DNA from 2 places in the Streptomyces sodiiphilus genome. Region 1 is predicted to be linked to the other one. Evidence: riboswitches for the same ligand, from Rfam matches in the RefSeq annotation. Region 1 holds a riboswitch; the other holds the start of a gene.
What was found. A riboswitch is a leader RNA that binds a small molecule or an ion and turns the genes downstream of it on or off. The one in region 1 is predicted to bind glycine.
Positions count from the first base shown of each region.

Region 2: another riboswitch for glycine. It lies ahead of gcvP (aminomethyl-transferring glycine dehydrogenase); the one in region 1 lies ahead of gcvT (glycine cleavage system aminomethyltransferase GcvT).

Region 1 covers NZ_BAAAMJ010000024.1:6,358-13,531, forward strand. Annotated here, with positions in the region: gene ABD299_RS11835 (L-serine ammonia-lyase) at 1-409, opposite strand, end outside; gene glyA (serine hydroxymethyltransferase) at 495-1,760, opposite strand; gene gcvH (glycine cleavage system protein GcvH) at 1,825-2,202, opposite strand; gene gcvT (glycine cleavage system aminomethyltransferase GcvT) at 2,262-3,380, opposite strand; glycine riboswitch at 3,552-3,643, opposite strand; gene ABD299_RS11855 (hypothetical protein) at 3,796-4,566, opposite strand; gene ABD299_RS11860 (enhanced serine sensitivity protein SseB) at 4,788-5,552, shown strand; gene ABD299_RS11865 (enhanced serine sensitivity protein SseB C-terminal domain-containing protein) at 5,631-6,401, shown strand; gene ABD299_RS11870 (hypothetical protein) at 6,425-6,547, shown strand; gene ABD299_RS11875 (thioesterase family protein) at 6,586-7,174, shown strand, end outside.
Region 2 covers NZ_BAAAMJ010000087.1:16,876-24,049, forward strand. Annotated here, with positions in the region: gene ABD299_RS24385 (DUF881 domain-containing protein) at 1-491, shown strand, start outside; gene ABD299_RS24390 (FHA domain-containing protein) at 604-1,374, shown strand; gene ABD299_RS24395 (bifunctional nuclease family protein) at 1,455-1,925, shown strand; gene ABD299_RS24400 (MerR family transcriptional regulator) at 2,091-2,693, shown strand; gene ABD299_RS24405 (DNA polymerase IV) at 2,752-4,125, shown strand; gene ABD299_RS24410 (PRC-barrel domain-containing protein) at 4,080-4,460, opposite strand; glycine riboswitch at 4,588-4,679, shown strand; gene gcvP (aminomethyl-transferring glycine dehydrogenase) at 4,863-7,174, shown strand, end outside.

The DNA.
Region 1 (7,174 bases):
CGGACAGTGTCATGCCGTTGGGGTGGTAGGGCAGCGACCGGCGGCGGTGCAGCACGAGGTCGGCATCGGGGTCGAAGGCGATCTCCTGGCTGTCACCGATCTCGGTGTCCAGCAGCCGCAGGCGCCGGGCCGAGCGGATCTGGTCCACCCGGTCGTCGGCCGTGTCCACGTCCACGGTGTCCGGGGCATGACCCTCAAGGCCGAGCAGCACGGCCTTGGGGGTGCCGTGGCCGTGGCCGGTGGCGCCCAGGGAGCCGAAGAGCTCCGCCCGCACGGAGGCGGTCCGCGCCAGCGCCCCCTCGTCCTTGAGGCGGCGCGCGAACATCAGCGCCGCGCGCATCGGGCCGACGGTGTGCGAACTGGACGGGCCGATACCGACGGAGAACAGGTCGAAGGCGGAGAGGGCCACGGTGCGGACTCCCTTGTCTGCTCGTGGTCGGGCTGTCGGACGGGCGGGGCGCTCCGGGATCGCCGGCCGCGCCCCGCCCGGGGTGCTACGCGTTCAGGCCGGGGTACAGCGGGTGCTTGCCGGCCAGGGCGGAGACCCTGGCCTTGAGCGCGCCCTCGTCGGGGCCGGGCAGCAGCGCCTCGGCGATGACATCGGCCACCTCGCGGAAGTCCTCGGCGGTGAAGCCGCGGGTGGCCAGCGCGGGGGTGCCGATGCGCAGACCGGAGGTCACCATCGGGGGCCGCGGGTCGTTCGGCACGGCGTTGCGGTTCACGGTGATGCCGATGCCGTGCAGCCGGTCCTCGGCCTGCTGCCCGTCCAGCTCCGACTCGCGCAGGTCGACCAGGACCAGGTGCACGTCGGTGCCGCCGGTCAGGACCGAGACGCCGGCGGCCGCCGCGTCCGGACGGGTCAGCCGCTCGGCCAGCAGGCGCGCGCCCTCCAGCGTGCGCCGCTGGCGGTCGGCGAACTCGCCGGAGGCGGCGATCTTGAAGGCCACCGCCTTGGCCGCGATGACATGCTCCAGCGGCCCGCCCTGCTGTCCGGGGAAGACCGAGCTGTTGATCTTCTTGGCGTGCTCCTTGCGGGAGAGGATCACTCCGCCGCGCGGGCCGCCCAGGGTCTTGTGGGTGGTGGTGGTGACGACGTCGGCGAACGGCACCGGGTTGGGGTGCAGGCCGGCCGCGACCAGACCGGCGAAGTGCGCCATGTCCACCATGAGCAGCGAGCCGGCCGCGTCGGCGATGCGGCGGAAGGCCGCGAAGTCCAGCTGCCGCGGGTAGGCGGACCATCCGGCGACGATCAGCTTCGGCCGGTGCTCCAGCGCGAGCCGCTCCACCTCGGCCATGTCCACCAGACCGGTGGCCGCGTCCACGTGGTAGGGGACGACCCGGTAGAGCCTGCCGGAGAAGTTGATCTTCATACCGTGGGTCAGGTGACCGCCGTGAGCCAGGTCCAGGCCCATGATCGTGTCACCGGGCTCCAGCAGCGCGGCCATCGCCGCGGCGTTCGCGGAGGCGCCCGAGTGCGGCTGGACGTTGGCGGCCTCGGCGCCGAACAGCTCCTTGACACGGCTCCGGGCGAGGTCCTCGATGACGTCGACGTGCTCGCAGCCGCCGTAGTAGCGGCGGCCGGGGTAGCCCTCGGCGTACTTGTTCGTGAGGACGGACCCCTGGGCCTGGAGGGCGGCCACCGGGGCGAAGTTCTCCGAGGCGATCATCTCCAGCGTGGACTGCTGACGATGGAGTTCGGCGTCGACCGCTGCGGCGACGTCCGGGTCCACCTCGTGGAGCGGACTGTTCAGAAGGGACATGTATTTCCTTGGCTGCGGGAAGGAAGGGGCCGGACGGACAGGCCGGACGCGTGTCCGGCGGGGCTCACTCGCCGGTGAAGGCGGTGTACTCGTCGGCGGTCAGCAGGTTCTCCTGCTCGCCCTCGACCCGGACCTTGAACAGCCAGCCGGCCTCGAAGGGTGAGGAGTTCACCAGCGCGGGGTCGTCCACGACGTTCTGGTTGACCTCGGTGATCTCGCCGGAGACCGGGGAGTAGAGGTCACTGACGGACTTGGTCGACTCCAGTTCGCCGCACGGCTCGCCGGCCGAGACCGTGTCACCGGGCTCCGGAAGCTGGACGAACACCACATCGCCCAGGGCGTTGGCCGCGTGCGCGGTGATGCCGACCGTGGCGAGGCCGTCGTCGGCGGTCGCCAGCCACTCGTGTTCCTTGCTGTAGCGCAGCTGCTCGGGGTTGCTCATGGCGGAATTCTCCTGGATGTGTCGGATCGGTGGGGCAGGGGGCGCGGCAGGCGGACGGCTCACCGCTGCCGCTTGTAGAACGGCAGGGCGACCACCTCGAACGGCTCCAGCCTGCCGCGGATGTCCACGTGCACGCCCTCGGTGCCGGGTGCGGCGTGCGCGGCGTCCACGTAGGCCAGGGCGATGGGCCGGCCCAGCGTGGGGGAGGGGGCGCCGGAGGTGACCTCGCCGATCACCGCGCCCGTCCGGTCCGTCACGGGGTACCCGGCGCGCGGAACCCGCCGTCCCTCGGCCGCCAGGCCGGTGAGCACCCGCGGCGGTGACGCGGCGGCCCGCTCGGCCGCGGCCTCCAGCGCGGCGCGGCCCACGAAGCCGCCGGGCTTGTCGAACTTGACGACCCGGCCCAGACCGGCGTCGAACGGTGTGGTGGAGGTGGTGAGCTCGTGCCCGTACAGCGGCATGCCCGCCTCCAGGCGCAGCGTGTCACGGCAGGCGAGCCCGCACGGAACCATGTCCGCGGGCTTTCCGGCTTCCATCAGGGCGTGCCACAGCCGCTCGGCGTCACCGGGGGCGGTGAAGAGCTCGAAGCCGTCCTCCCCGGTGTAGCCGGTGCGCGCGATCAGCGCGGGGACGCCGGCAACCGTGCCGGGGGACCCGGCGTAGTACTTCAGCCCGCCGGGGTCGGTGTCGGTGAGGGCGCCGAGGATCTCCGCGGACCGGGGTCCCTGGACGGCGAGCAGCGCCCAGGCGTCCCGGTCGTCGCGGACCACGGCGTCGAAGCCGGGCTGCCGCTCGGTGAGCGCGTCGAGCACCACCTGGGCGTTCGCGGCGTTGGCGACGACCAGGTACTCCTGGTCGGCGAGCCGGTAGACGATCAGGTCGTCGAGGATGCCGCCGTCCGCCCGGCAGATCATCGTGTACCGGGCCCGCCCGGGGGTCACGGCGGACAGATGCCCGACCAGGGCGTGGTCGAGCAGGGCCCCGGCCTGCGGGCCGGTGACGGTGATCTCCCCCATGTGGGACAGGTCGAACAGGCCGGCCCCGGACCGTACCGCCTCGTGCTCGGCGCGCTCGCTGCCGTAGCGCAGCGGCATGTCCCAGCCGGCGAAATCGGTCATGGTCGCCCCGAGGGCGCGGTGCACGGCGTCGAGGGCCGTCGTCCGGGGGGTCGAAGTCATGTCTGTGCTCCCAGGGGTGCGGGCGGGCGGCGTGGCTGTGCGCGCTGGCGCAGCGTTACTGGCGCTCTCCCCATCTGTCATCTGCACCTGAGAGGTTCGCCGCGGCCCGCGGGCCGGTGGCTTGCACCGTGGGTGGGGCCGCCCCGGGGGCGGCCCGCTTTTCAGATCTGCCTCGCCTGCGCGGTATAGGGGCCTGAGAGATTCAAGGGAGGACTTGCTCCTTCGGCGCCCCAGAGAACTGGGGACTCTCCCGCGCGGGTTCGAACGGCCGGTATGCAGTTGACGCCGACATCATCGCACGGCCCGGGCCGCCGCGGGAGGACCGGACCGGGGGCGGCGCCGGAGGATAGCCCGCACCGCGGGGCGCGGCCCGCCGGGGTGAGGCGACGGGCCGCGGAGAGCGGAGCCGGTGAGGTCAGCCGATGTCCTGCTGCTCGGGCATCCGCTCCAGGGCCTCGGCGGCGCTGTCGGGTGCGGCGGGCAGGATCTCCGCCTGCGACTCCCCGGCGACGTCCCACTCCTCGGTCACGTCGGCGTCCTCCTCGAAGCCGGCCTCGATCTCGGCCTCCTGGGGGTAGCCGCTGCCCTCGACGAGCTCCCACTGACCGGCGAGGCCGGCCTCCTGCGATGCGTCCGCGTCCTCGGCGGCGTCCGCCTCCCCGGGAACGTCACCGAGGTCCGGGAGCAGGGCGCCGAGTCCGGGCATCAGCGCGGAGGCGGCTTCGAGTGCCTCGCGCAGGGTTTCCGAGGCGCGCTCGACATCGCCGGCGGTGGCCGCCTCGGCGATGACATCGACCTGGGAGCGCGCGCCGTCCGCCTCCGCGGCGTCAGCCGGTGCGATGTCGTCGGCCGGGAGGATCTGCCCCTCCGCCGGAGCCTGCCCGGCACCCTCCAGCAGCGGGCGCAGTGCTTCCCTGATCGCCTCGGTGTGCCGCTCGGCCTCGGCCTGGGAGAGCCGGCCCTCGCGGGCCGAGGCGGCCTGGAGTGCGGCGGTGACCGGGGCGATGGCCTCACGCAGGTCCTGCAGCTGCTCGATGCCGGTGGGCTGTCCGGCCTCGGCCGGGGCCTCGGCCACGGGCGTGTCGTCGTCCGCGACGGCGCCGACCGCCATCGCACCGCTGCTGAGGACGAGGGCTCCGGCGGTGGCGGAAGCGAGAAGGACGCCAGTCTTGCGGGTGATACGCATGGGGAGAATGTCCCTTCGTGTGTCGGTTGGTGCCTTCTCGTCCACCGTGCGGGCCGAGGCTACCCACCGCAACCGTTCCGCTGCTGCCGGTGATGTCCGCTCCTGCGCCGTCACTGCCATGACCTGGGGATTCGAGGGGCCGCGACACGACGGGCAGCCGGGTGACGGAGACAGCCATTAGGGTGCGGTGCAGACCGGGAACGAGATGGTGGTTGGGCGCGATGAGCATTCCGCGGCAGGGGTCGGGACACGGCGGCTGGCCGTGCAACGAGCTGGAGGAGACACTGGCGGCGTCGGTGGGGGTGCCGGACGCGGCCCCGCGGCTGCTGGAAGTGCTGGCGCGCAGCCTGCTGTGGGTGCCGCTGCCGGAGGGCGGCGGCCCGGACAGCGCCGGTCTCGACCTGCCGACGATCGAACTGGCCGGTGGGGTGTTCGTGCCGGTGTTCAGCTCGGCCGAGCAGTTCGGGATGTCCCAGGGCGCCCATCTGCCGTTCACCGTGGCACCGGTGCGCGAGTTCGCCCGCGGGCTGCCGCCCCAGGCCGGGATGGCCGTGAACCCCGGCGGCACCGTCGGGCTCCCGGTGCCCCCCGAGGCGGTGGCCGAGCTGTGCCGGCTGACCCCGGGCCGGCGCGAGCCCGGCCGGCCCTCCGGAGCCCGGATGCGGCTGTTCGAGCCCGACTGGCAGGAGGAGCCGGTGGACTTCCTGGCCGCGGCGGCGGGTGAGCTGTCGCAGCTGCGGCAGGTGCTCTCCGCCCGCCGGGGGCTGGCCAGTGCCGAGGGGGATCCGCCCGCCCTGTTCGTCGGGGTGGAGCTCGATCTGGTGGACCCGGAGACCGGTGCGGCGGTGCAGGAGGCACTGGGCCGGGCCCTGGCCCGCTGCCCGCTCGGATGGCCGGTGCAGCTGGTGCTGCTCGACGCGGCCCGGGACCCGGTGGTCGACTGGCTGCGGGAGTGTGTGCAGCCCTTCTATCTGAGGGACGCCTGACATCGGGCATCCTGTCGTCAGGAGGCTGTTGAGCTGCTGTCCTGACGGGCGGCACCATGCGCGAGGAGGGCCGGGCCGGTGAGCCAGGGGAGAAGCGTCGAGGAGCTGCTGCCCGAGGTGACCGCCGACCGGCTCGACACCTACGAGGCGCTGCTGGCCTCTCTCGGCGAGAGCCGCGTGTGGGCCTTTCTGCACAGCGGCGAGGCGGGGGACCCGCGGGCGCGGTTCGGCGCCATGGAGGTCCTGGGCCACGACTACGTGCCCTGCGTCACCTCGGAGCAGGAACTGGCGGCCAGCGCCTGGCCGCGCGCGCACGAGATCGCCGGCGGCCGGGAGCTGGCCGCGGAGCTCTTCCCCGCCCGCTGGGGCCTGTGGCTCAATCCGCACGCGCCCGGCGGCGGGCTCGGCGTGCCCTGGCCGGACCTGCGCCGGATCGCCCTCGGGCTCGACCGGCTGCCGGCGGGCCCGCTGCGGATCAGCGAGCCAGCCGTCCGCGCGCCGCGGTTCTACGAGCGCCTGGCCGAGCGGGCCCGGAACACCCCGCAACTGCGCAGCCTGCGCCGGGCCTGGGTGGAGCCCGCGGTGGGCGCGCCCTACCTGGCCATCGGGGTGGAGACGGACGAGCCGGGCGCGCGGACCGCCGGGGCGGTGCGGGAGATGATGCGCGGCGCCGTCGCCGTCGTCCCCGACGGCCTGCCGGTGGCGACCGTTCCGCTGTCCGATGTCCACGATCCGGTGGCGATGTGGCTGCGGACGCGGTCGGCGCCGTTCTACAGCCGCGCGGACGGCCGCGAGCAGGGCGTGCAGGCGCTCCGGCAGCGCGGCTACGGCTACCCGAGGCCGTCCTGACCGGTGGCCGGACGGCCGCACCGGTGAGGGAACTGATCCCGTCCTTCGCCTACTGGCTCGACCTGGCCGGCATCGCGGTGTACGGCTGGCGGGCGCCGAGGGCCTGGCACCGCCGGAGCACGGCGGCCGAGGACGAGGCAAGCTGATCTACCGCTTAGTAACATATTCGCGATACGGTGGCCCCATGACTGACGGACACATCGGGGGCAGCGAATTCGACCGGGACACCGCGGTGCGTCCGCGGGAGCCGGGCGTGTTCGACGCGGACATCTCGGCGGGCTGGTCCATCAGCGCCGCCATCAACGGCGGCTATCTGAAGGCCATGCTGGGCCGCGCTCTGGGCCGGACCCTGCCGCACCCGGACCCCTTCACCGTCACCGCGCACTACCTCACGGCGACCCGTCCCGGCCCCGCGGTGATCCGGACGTCGGTGGCCCGCACCGGGAACACCCTCTCCACCGGCAGCGCCTCGCTGTTCCAGACCGGAGAGGACGGCAGGGAGGTCGAGCGGATCCGGCTGCTGGGCACCTACGGCGATCTCGACGCGCTGCCCGCCGATGTCCGGACGGCCGTCAAACCTCCGCAGATGCCGCCCTACGAGCACTGCGTGGGCGTGGACCAGGCCCCCGCGGACCCGAGGCCGGCCGGACAGGTCGAGATGCTTCACCGCCTGGCCTCCCGGCTCGACCCCGCGACCGTGGGCTGGGCGCTGGGCAAGCCCTCCGGGCGCGGCGAGATCCGCGGCTGGTTCGCTTTCGCCGACGGCCGGGACG
Region 2 (7,174 bases), on a different contig from region 1:
TGGAGGAGCAGCGAACCGAGCTGGAGAACAGCTCCGATCAGGCCGAGGAGGCCCGTCGGCAGACTCAGGAACGCCGGCGTCAGCTCGGCGTGCTGGCCGGCACTGTCGCCGCGGAGGGCCCAGGGGTGACGCTGCGCATCGACGACCCGGCGGGCACGGTCCGGGCCGACATGCTGCTGGACGCGGTCCAGGAACTGCGGGCAGCGGGGGCCGAGGCGATGCAGATCAACGAGGTCCGCGTGGTGGCGAGCACGTCCTTCGTGGACGGGGACGGCGGGGTCCTGGTGGACGGCGTCCGGATCACCGAGCCGTTCCGGGTGGAGGCGATCGGCCGGCCGCAGGATCTCGAGCCCGCGCTGAACATCCCAGGGGGCGTGGTGCAGTCGCTGGAGAAGGAACAGGCAAGTGTGACGGTGAGCCGTCCGGACAAGATCACTGTGGACGCCTTGCGGTCGGCGGAGCGGCCTGACTACGCTCAGTCAGCCCCATGATCACCGGCTATCGGGGACCGGAGGGCTGCCGGAGCTGTGCACTGCCCGGTGAGGGAAACTGAACGGGGGCCGCGGACGTTGGCAGGATGTCCGACGCGGTCCATGAGAGAGAATGGACCGTCCCGTCCACGGATGGGACGGACCGACGGTGCGAGGGGAATTGCCGGTGAGATTTTTCGCTAGATTGTTCGGCAGGCGTCAGAGTGGCACGGACAGTGCCGCACGCCACAGCGCCCGCCAGCACGGCGAGACGCCGGCGGGCGCGGACCGCGAGCGGCCGATGTTCCGCGACGAGGTCGCCGGGAAGGACGCCCCGCAGGCGGGAATAGGCGCAGGCGGGGCCGGCGCGGGCACGCTGACCTGCTCCAGGTGCGGCAGCGGCAACGCCGCGACCAGCCGGTTCTGCTCGAACTGCGGCAACGCCCTGCGCGAGGGCCGGACGCCCGAGGTGGCCTCCGAGACCACCTCCACCATCTCGATCTCCGGTCTCGAGGCGTACGAGGCCGAGGCGACCGGTCAGCAGGCCGCGCCCTCGCTGTCCCCGGAGGCCCAGGCGGCCGTCGACGCGTTGCCGGCGGGGTCCGCCCTCCTGGTGGTCAGGCGGGGCCCGAACTCCGGAAGCCGTTTCCTGCTCGACAGCGAGGTGACCACCGCGGGGCGTCACCCGGAGAGCGACATCTTCCTGGACGACGTGACGGTCTCCCGGCGGCACGTGGAGTTCCGCCGGCGGGCCGAGGGCGGGTTCTCGGTCGCCGACGTGGGTTCCCTCAACGGCACCTACGTCAACCGGGAGCGTATCGACTCCCTGCTGCTGACCAACGGGGACGAGGTGCAGATCGGCAAGTACCGCTTGGTCTTCTTCGCCGGCCAGCAGGCCGGCTGAGCCGCCGCCCGGGGCGCGGAAGGCACCGCCTGGCGGTGTCCGACTATCCAAACGCCCCGGGCCCGTCCTAGGGTTGCTGTGTGAATCAGCTCGACGTCGTGGGTGTCCGGGTGGAAATGCCCAACAACCAGCCCATCGTGCTCCTGCGGGAAGTGGGAGGCGATCGCTACCTCCCGATCTGGATCGGCCCGGGGGAGGCGACCGCCATCGCCTTCGCCCAGCAGGGAATGGCTCCTCCCCGTCCGCTGACGCACGACCTGTTCAAGGACGTGCTGGAGGCGCTCGGCCAGGAGCTGAGCGAGGTGCGCATCACTGATCTGAGAGACGGCATCTTCTACGCCGAACTGGTCTTCGCCGGCGGCGTCGAGGTCAGTGCCCGTCCGTCCGACGCGATAGCACTGGCCCTGCGGGCCGGTACGCCGATCTACAGCAGCGACGAGGTGCTGGACGACGCGGGGATCATCATCCCGGACGAGCAGGAGGACGAGGTCGAGAAGTTCCGCGAGTTTCTCGACCAGATCTCTCCGGAGGACTTCGGCAGCAGTCAGTAGCCCGCCAAACCCCGGTAGCAGTGCGTGGCGATCGTTGACGCACCCGGTGCGGGTACCTAGCGTCAATGGGGCATGTCTTGGGAGGAGCGCCGTGCGTGTGCTCGCGAGGGGTCACACCGGGAGAGCACCGGGAGCACGGTCGGGGCATGCAGAACGGAGGCCGGCGTGACAGGTAACGGCGAGAGCGGAGCGGTGGGCGGGGTGTCCGCCCTGCCGGGCGCACCGCAGCGCCCGGGGCTGCGGCACACAGTGGCCCGGCAGAACCGCGGCACGCCGGAGAAGCTGGGCTACCGGGGGCCCAGCGCGTGCGCCGCCGCCGGCATCACCTACCGCCAGCTCGACTACTGGGCGCGCACCGGCCTGGTGGAGCCCAGTGTGCGTCCGGCCCACGGGTCGGGCACCCAGCGGCTGTACAGCTTCCGCGACATCCTCGTCCTCAAGATCGTCAAGCGCCTCCTGGACGCGGGGGTGTCCCTGCAGAGCATCCGCACCGCCGTGCGTGCCCTGCGTTCGGGGGAGCTCGCCGAACTGGCCGATCTGACCCTGATGAGCGACGGGGCCGCCGTGTACCGCTGCGACTCGCCCGACGACCTGGCCGAGCTGCTGCGAGGGGGCCGGGGCGTCTTCGGTATCGCGGTCGGAGCGGTATGGGCGGATGTGCAGAGCGCACTGGCCCAGCTGCAGGCCGAGCGGGTGGACACCGGTGAGTCCGTGCTCCGTGACCACCCGGGCGACGAGCTGGCCCGCCGCCGGCACCGTCCCGGCTGACGTCCGGCCGGCGGCCGCAGCGGGGCCCGTGTCGGTGCGGTCCGGCATCATTCGTGGTGTGAGGGGACATCCGGCCATCCTGCATCTGGACATGGATGCCTTCTATGCCGCGGTCGAGCAGAGGGCCAAGCCCAGCCTGCGCGGCAAGCCCGTGGTCGTCGGCGGTCTCGGGCCGCGCGGTGTGGTGGCGACGGCCTCGTACGAGGCCCGCACGTACGGCGTGCACTCGGCCATGCCCGTCGCCCAGGCCAGGGCCCGCTGCCCGAACGCGGCGTATCTGACCCCGCGATTCGGCCTGTACCGGCAGGTCAGCGACACGGTCATGGAGCTCCTCGCGGAGCTGTCGCCGCTGGTGGAGCCGCTCAGTCTGGACGAGGCGTTCGTCGACCTCGCCGTCGGCGGAGCTGCCGTGACCACCGAAGAGGCGCTCACCACCGGCCGTGCGTTGCGGGCGCGCATCCGCGCGGCCACCGGACTGAGCGGTTCGGTCGGGCTCGCCGGTTCCAAGATGCTTGCCAAGATCGCTTCCGAGCAGGCGAAGCCCGACGGCCTGGTGCTCATCGCGCCCGGTACCGAGCGGGAGTTCCTGGCACCGATGTCCGTCCGGGTCCTGCCCGGAGTCGGCCCCGCAACGGACCGCGCCCTCCGGCGGGCCGGGATCGGCACGGTCGCCGAGGCGGCCGCGGCCGGCAAGGAGGAACTGGTCCGGCTCCTGGGACAGGCCCAGGGGGTCGCTGTGCACACCATGGCCCAGGGGGTGGACGACCGGCCGGTCGTGGCCGAGCGCGACGCGAAGTCGGTGTCGGTGGAGGACACCTTCGACACCGACCTGACGGACCGCCCCCTTGTCAGGGCCCAGGTGGACCGCCTGGCCGGGCGGTGCGCGGAGCGGCTGCGGACAGCCGGACGGTCGGCCCGCACAGTGGTACTCAAGGTGCGCGGTCATGACTTCACCACCCTCACCCGGTCGGAGACCCTGCGCGGTCCCACCGACGAGCCCGCGGTCATCAGGGAAGCGGCGGCCCGTCTGCTGGAAGGAGTCGACACCACGGCCGGGGTCCGGCTGCTGGGCGTGGGGGTCACCGCTCTGGCCGGGTACACCCAGGAAGATCTCTTCGCCCAGCGGTCGCAGACCCCGGGCGGACATGCGGCCACCGCACCGCCGGAGCCGCCCGCGCCCGCGCAGCCTCCGCCCTCCGCGGTCCGGCGTTGGCTGCCCGGTCTCGATGTGCGCCACGTGAAGCACGGCCCGGGCTGGGTGCAGGGAAGTGGCGTGGGACGGGTAACGGTGCGCTTCGAGCAGCCTGGATCACAGCCCGGCCGCGTGCGCACCTTCTCCATGGACGACCCGGAGCTGGAACCGGGTGAGCCCTTGCCGCTGCCTGCTCAGCCTTTGCCGTCGGACGGCGAGGGCCGGCCGGAGTCCCTGTAGGCGACGTGGCCGACCCTGTCCCGGCTCACATCCAGGCCGTAGTGGTGGTAGAGCTGTAGCTCCTGTTCGGGCGACAGATGCCGGCCCACCCCGAAATCGGGTGCCTCCTTGACCAGGGTCCGGTCGAAGGGAACCCGGAGGGTGTCCTCCACCAGCTCGCTGGGACCGAGCGGGACGAACGCGTCCCGGCTGAACAGACCGGTGCGCACCGCCGCCCACTCCGGTATGCCGGTCGCGTCGTCCAGATACACCTCGTCAACGGTGCCGATCTTCGCTCCGTGACGGTCGAAGGCCTTGCGTCCGATCAGGCTGCGGGGGTCGATATGCGTATGCACGAGTTCCTCCCAGAATCACCACGTCTGCAGGACGCGTACCCACGATTGCCGGAAAGGCACGCGCTCCACCGGCCCAGCCGGGCTCCTGCCCCGGTGGAACGCCGCTGATAGGCTCGAAGACGGCTGACGACCTCAGGCGGGAGAGTCCCCCGGCAACGGGGGCGCCGAAGGAGCAACTCCTCCCCGGAATCTCTCAGGCCCACGTACCGCGTGAGTCAGGCCACTCTGGAAAGCAGGGGGACCGCTGGGCGATGCCGCCCACGGGACCGCCTCACCGACGGTGCAAGCCGGCCCGCTCCGCGGCGGACGGCGAAGCTCTCAGGTCCGGATGACAGAGGGGGAGGCTGATCGGGTACTCAAGCGGTGCCCGGCAGGTCGCAGCGACCAGGAGGCCTCCGAAACATGACTGCTCACCGCACCCCGTTCACCGCCCTCGAACGGGGCACCCCGTTCGCCGCCCGCCATATCGGCCCCGACGCCGCCGGCGAGGCGAAGATGCTCGCCCACATCGGGTACGGCTCGCTCGACGAGCTGACCGCCGCCGCCGTCCCCGAGGTGATCACCAGCACGGAGGGACTCAGGCTGCCGGAGGCCCGGAGCGAGGCCGAAGTGCTCGCCGAGCTCCGTTCGCTGGCCTCCCGCAACAGAGTCCTGCACTCCATGATCGGACTGGGCTACTACGGCACGGTGACCCCGCCGGTCGTGCTGCGCAATGTCATGGAGAACCCCGCCTGGTACACGGCCTACACCCCGTACCAGCCGGAGATCTCCCAGGGCCGGCTGGAGGCGCTGCTCAACTTCCAGACCATGGTGGCCGACCTGACCGGGCTGCCCACGTCGGGTGCGTCGCTGCTCGACGAGGGGACGGCCGCCGCCGAGGCCATGGCGCTGGCCCGCCGGGTGGGCAAGGTCAAGGGCGGGGTGTTCCTGGTGGACTCCGACTGCCTGCCGCAGACCATCGCCGTCCTCCGTACCCGTGCGGAGCCCGCCGGTGTCGAGATCGAGGTCGCGGACCTCTCCGGCGGCATCCCGGCCGCGGTCGCCGAGCGCGGGGTCTTCGGCGTGCTGCTGCAGTATCCCGGCGCCTCGGGGGCGGTGCGCGACCCGCGCGAGGTGATCCGGCAGGCGCACGGCCTGGGCGCCGTCGTCACCATGGCCGCCGACCTCCTGGCGCTCACCGTGCTCAGCTCCCCCGGGGAACTGGGCGCCGACATCGCGGTCGGGTCCACCCAGCGGTTCGGGGTGCCGATGGGCTTCGGCGGCCCGCACGCCGGTTTCATGGCGGTCCGCTCACAGTTCGCCCGCAGTCTGCCCGGGAGGCTGGTGGGCGTCTCCTACGACGCGGACGGCGCACAGGCCTACCGGCTCGCTCTGCAGACCCGTGAGCAGCACATCCGCCGGGAGAAGGCCACCAGCAACATCTGCACCGCCCAGGTCCTCCTGGCGGTGATGGCCGGGATGTACGCGGTGTGGCACGGCCCCGAAGGGCTGACGGCCATCGCCCGTCGGGTTCACCGCTGTGCCGTGCTGCTGGCGGCCGGACTGCGGGAAGGCGGTGTGGACGTGGTGTCCGACGCGTACTTCGACACCGTGACGGCCCGCGTGCCCGGACGTGCGGCCCAGGTCGTGGCTACCGCCCGCGAACACGGGGTGAACCTGCGCCTGACGGACGCCGACCACGTGGGAATCGCCTGCGACGAGATCACCGGGCGGGCACAGCTGGCGGCGGTGTGGACCGCGTTCGGTGTCGCGGCCGCGGAGGAGGACCTCGCCGGGCTGGACGAGCGGACCGGTGACGCGCTCCCCGTCCCGTTGCTGCGCACCGGTGAGTTCCTCACGCACCCGGTCTTCCACCGGCACCGCTCCGAGACCGCAATGCTGCGGTACCTCAAGCGGCTGGCCGACCGGGACTACGCGCTCGACCGGGGCATGATCCCGCTCGGCTCGTGCACCATGAAGCTCAACGCCACCACCGAGATGGAACCGGTGACCTGGCCGGAGTTCGCACAGCTGCATCCCTTCGCCCCGCTGGACCAGGCCGACGGCTACCTGACGCTGATCGGGGAGCTGGCGGACCGGCTGGCGGAGATCACCGGATACGACACCGTCTCCCTGCAGCCCAATGCGGGCTCCCAGGGCGAGCTGGCCGGGCTCCTGGCGGTGCGGGCCTACCACCGGGCGGCGGGGGAGGGACATCGGACGGTCTGTCTCATCCCGTCCTCGGCGCACGGCACGAACGCCGCCAGCGCGGTCATGGCGGGGATGAAGGTCGTGGTGGTCAGGACCGCGGAGGACGGCGGTGTCGATCCGGAGGACCTGCGCGCCAAGATCGAACGCCACCGGTCCGAACTGGCCGTCCTGATGGTCACCTACCCCTCGACGCACGGCGTCTTCGAGGAGGACATCGCCGACATCTGTGCCGCCGTGCACGAAGCGGGCGGGCAGGTGTACGTGGACGGTGCCAACCTCAACGCACTGGTGGGTCTGGCCCGGCCGGGACACTTCGGTGCCGATGTCTCGCACCTGAACCTGCACAAGACGTTCTGCATCCCGCACGGCGGCGGAGGCCCGGGCGTCGGCCCCGTGGCGGTCCGTGCCCACCTGGCGCCCTACCTCCCCAGCCACCCGCTGCAGGAGGCCGCCGGGCCCGGCACCGGGATCGGTCCGGTCTCCGCGGCCCCCTGGGGTTCGGCGGGAATTCTGCCCATCTCCTG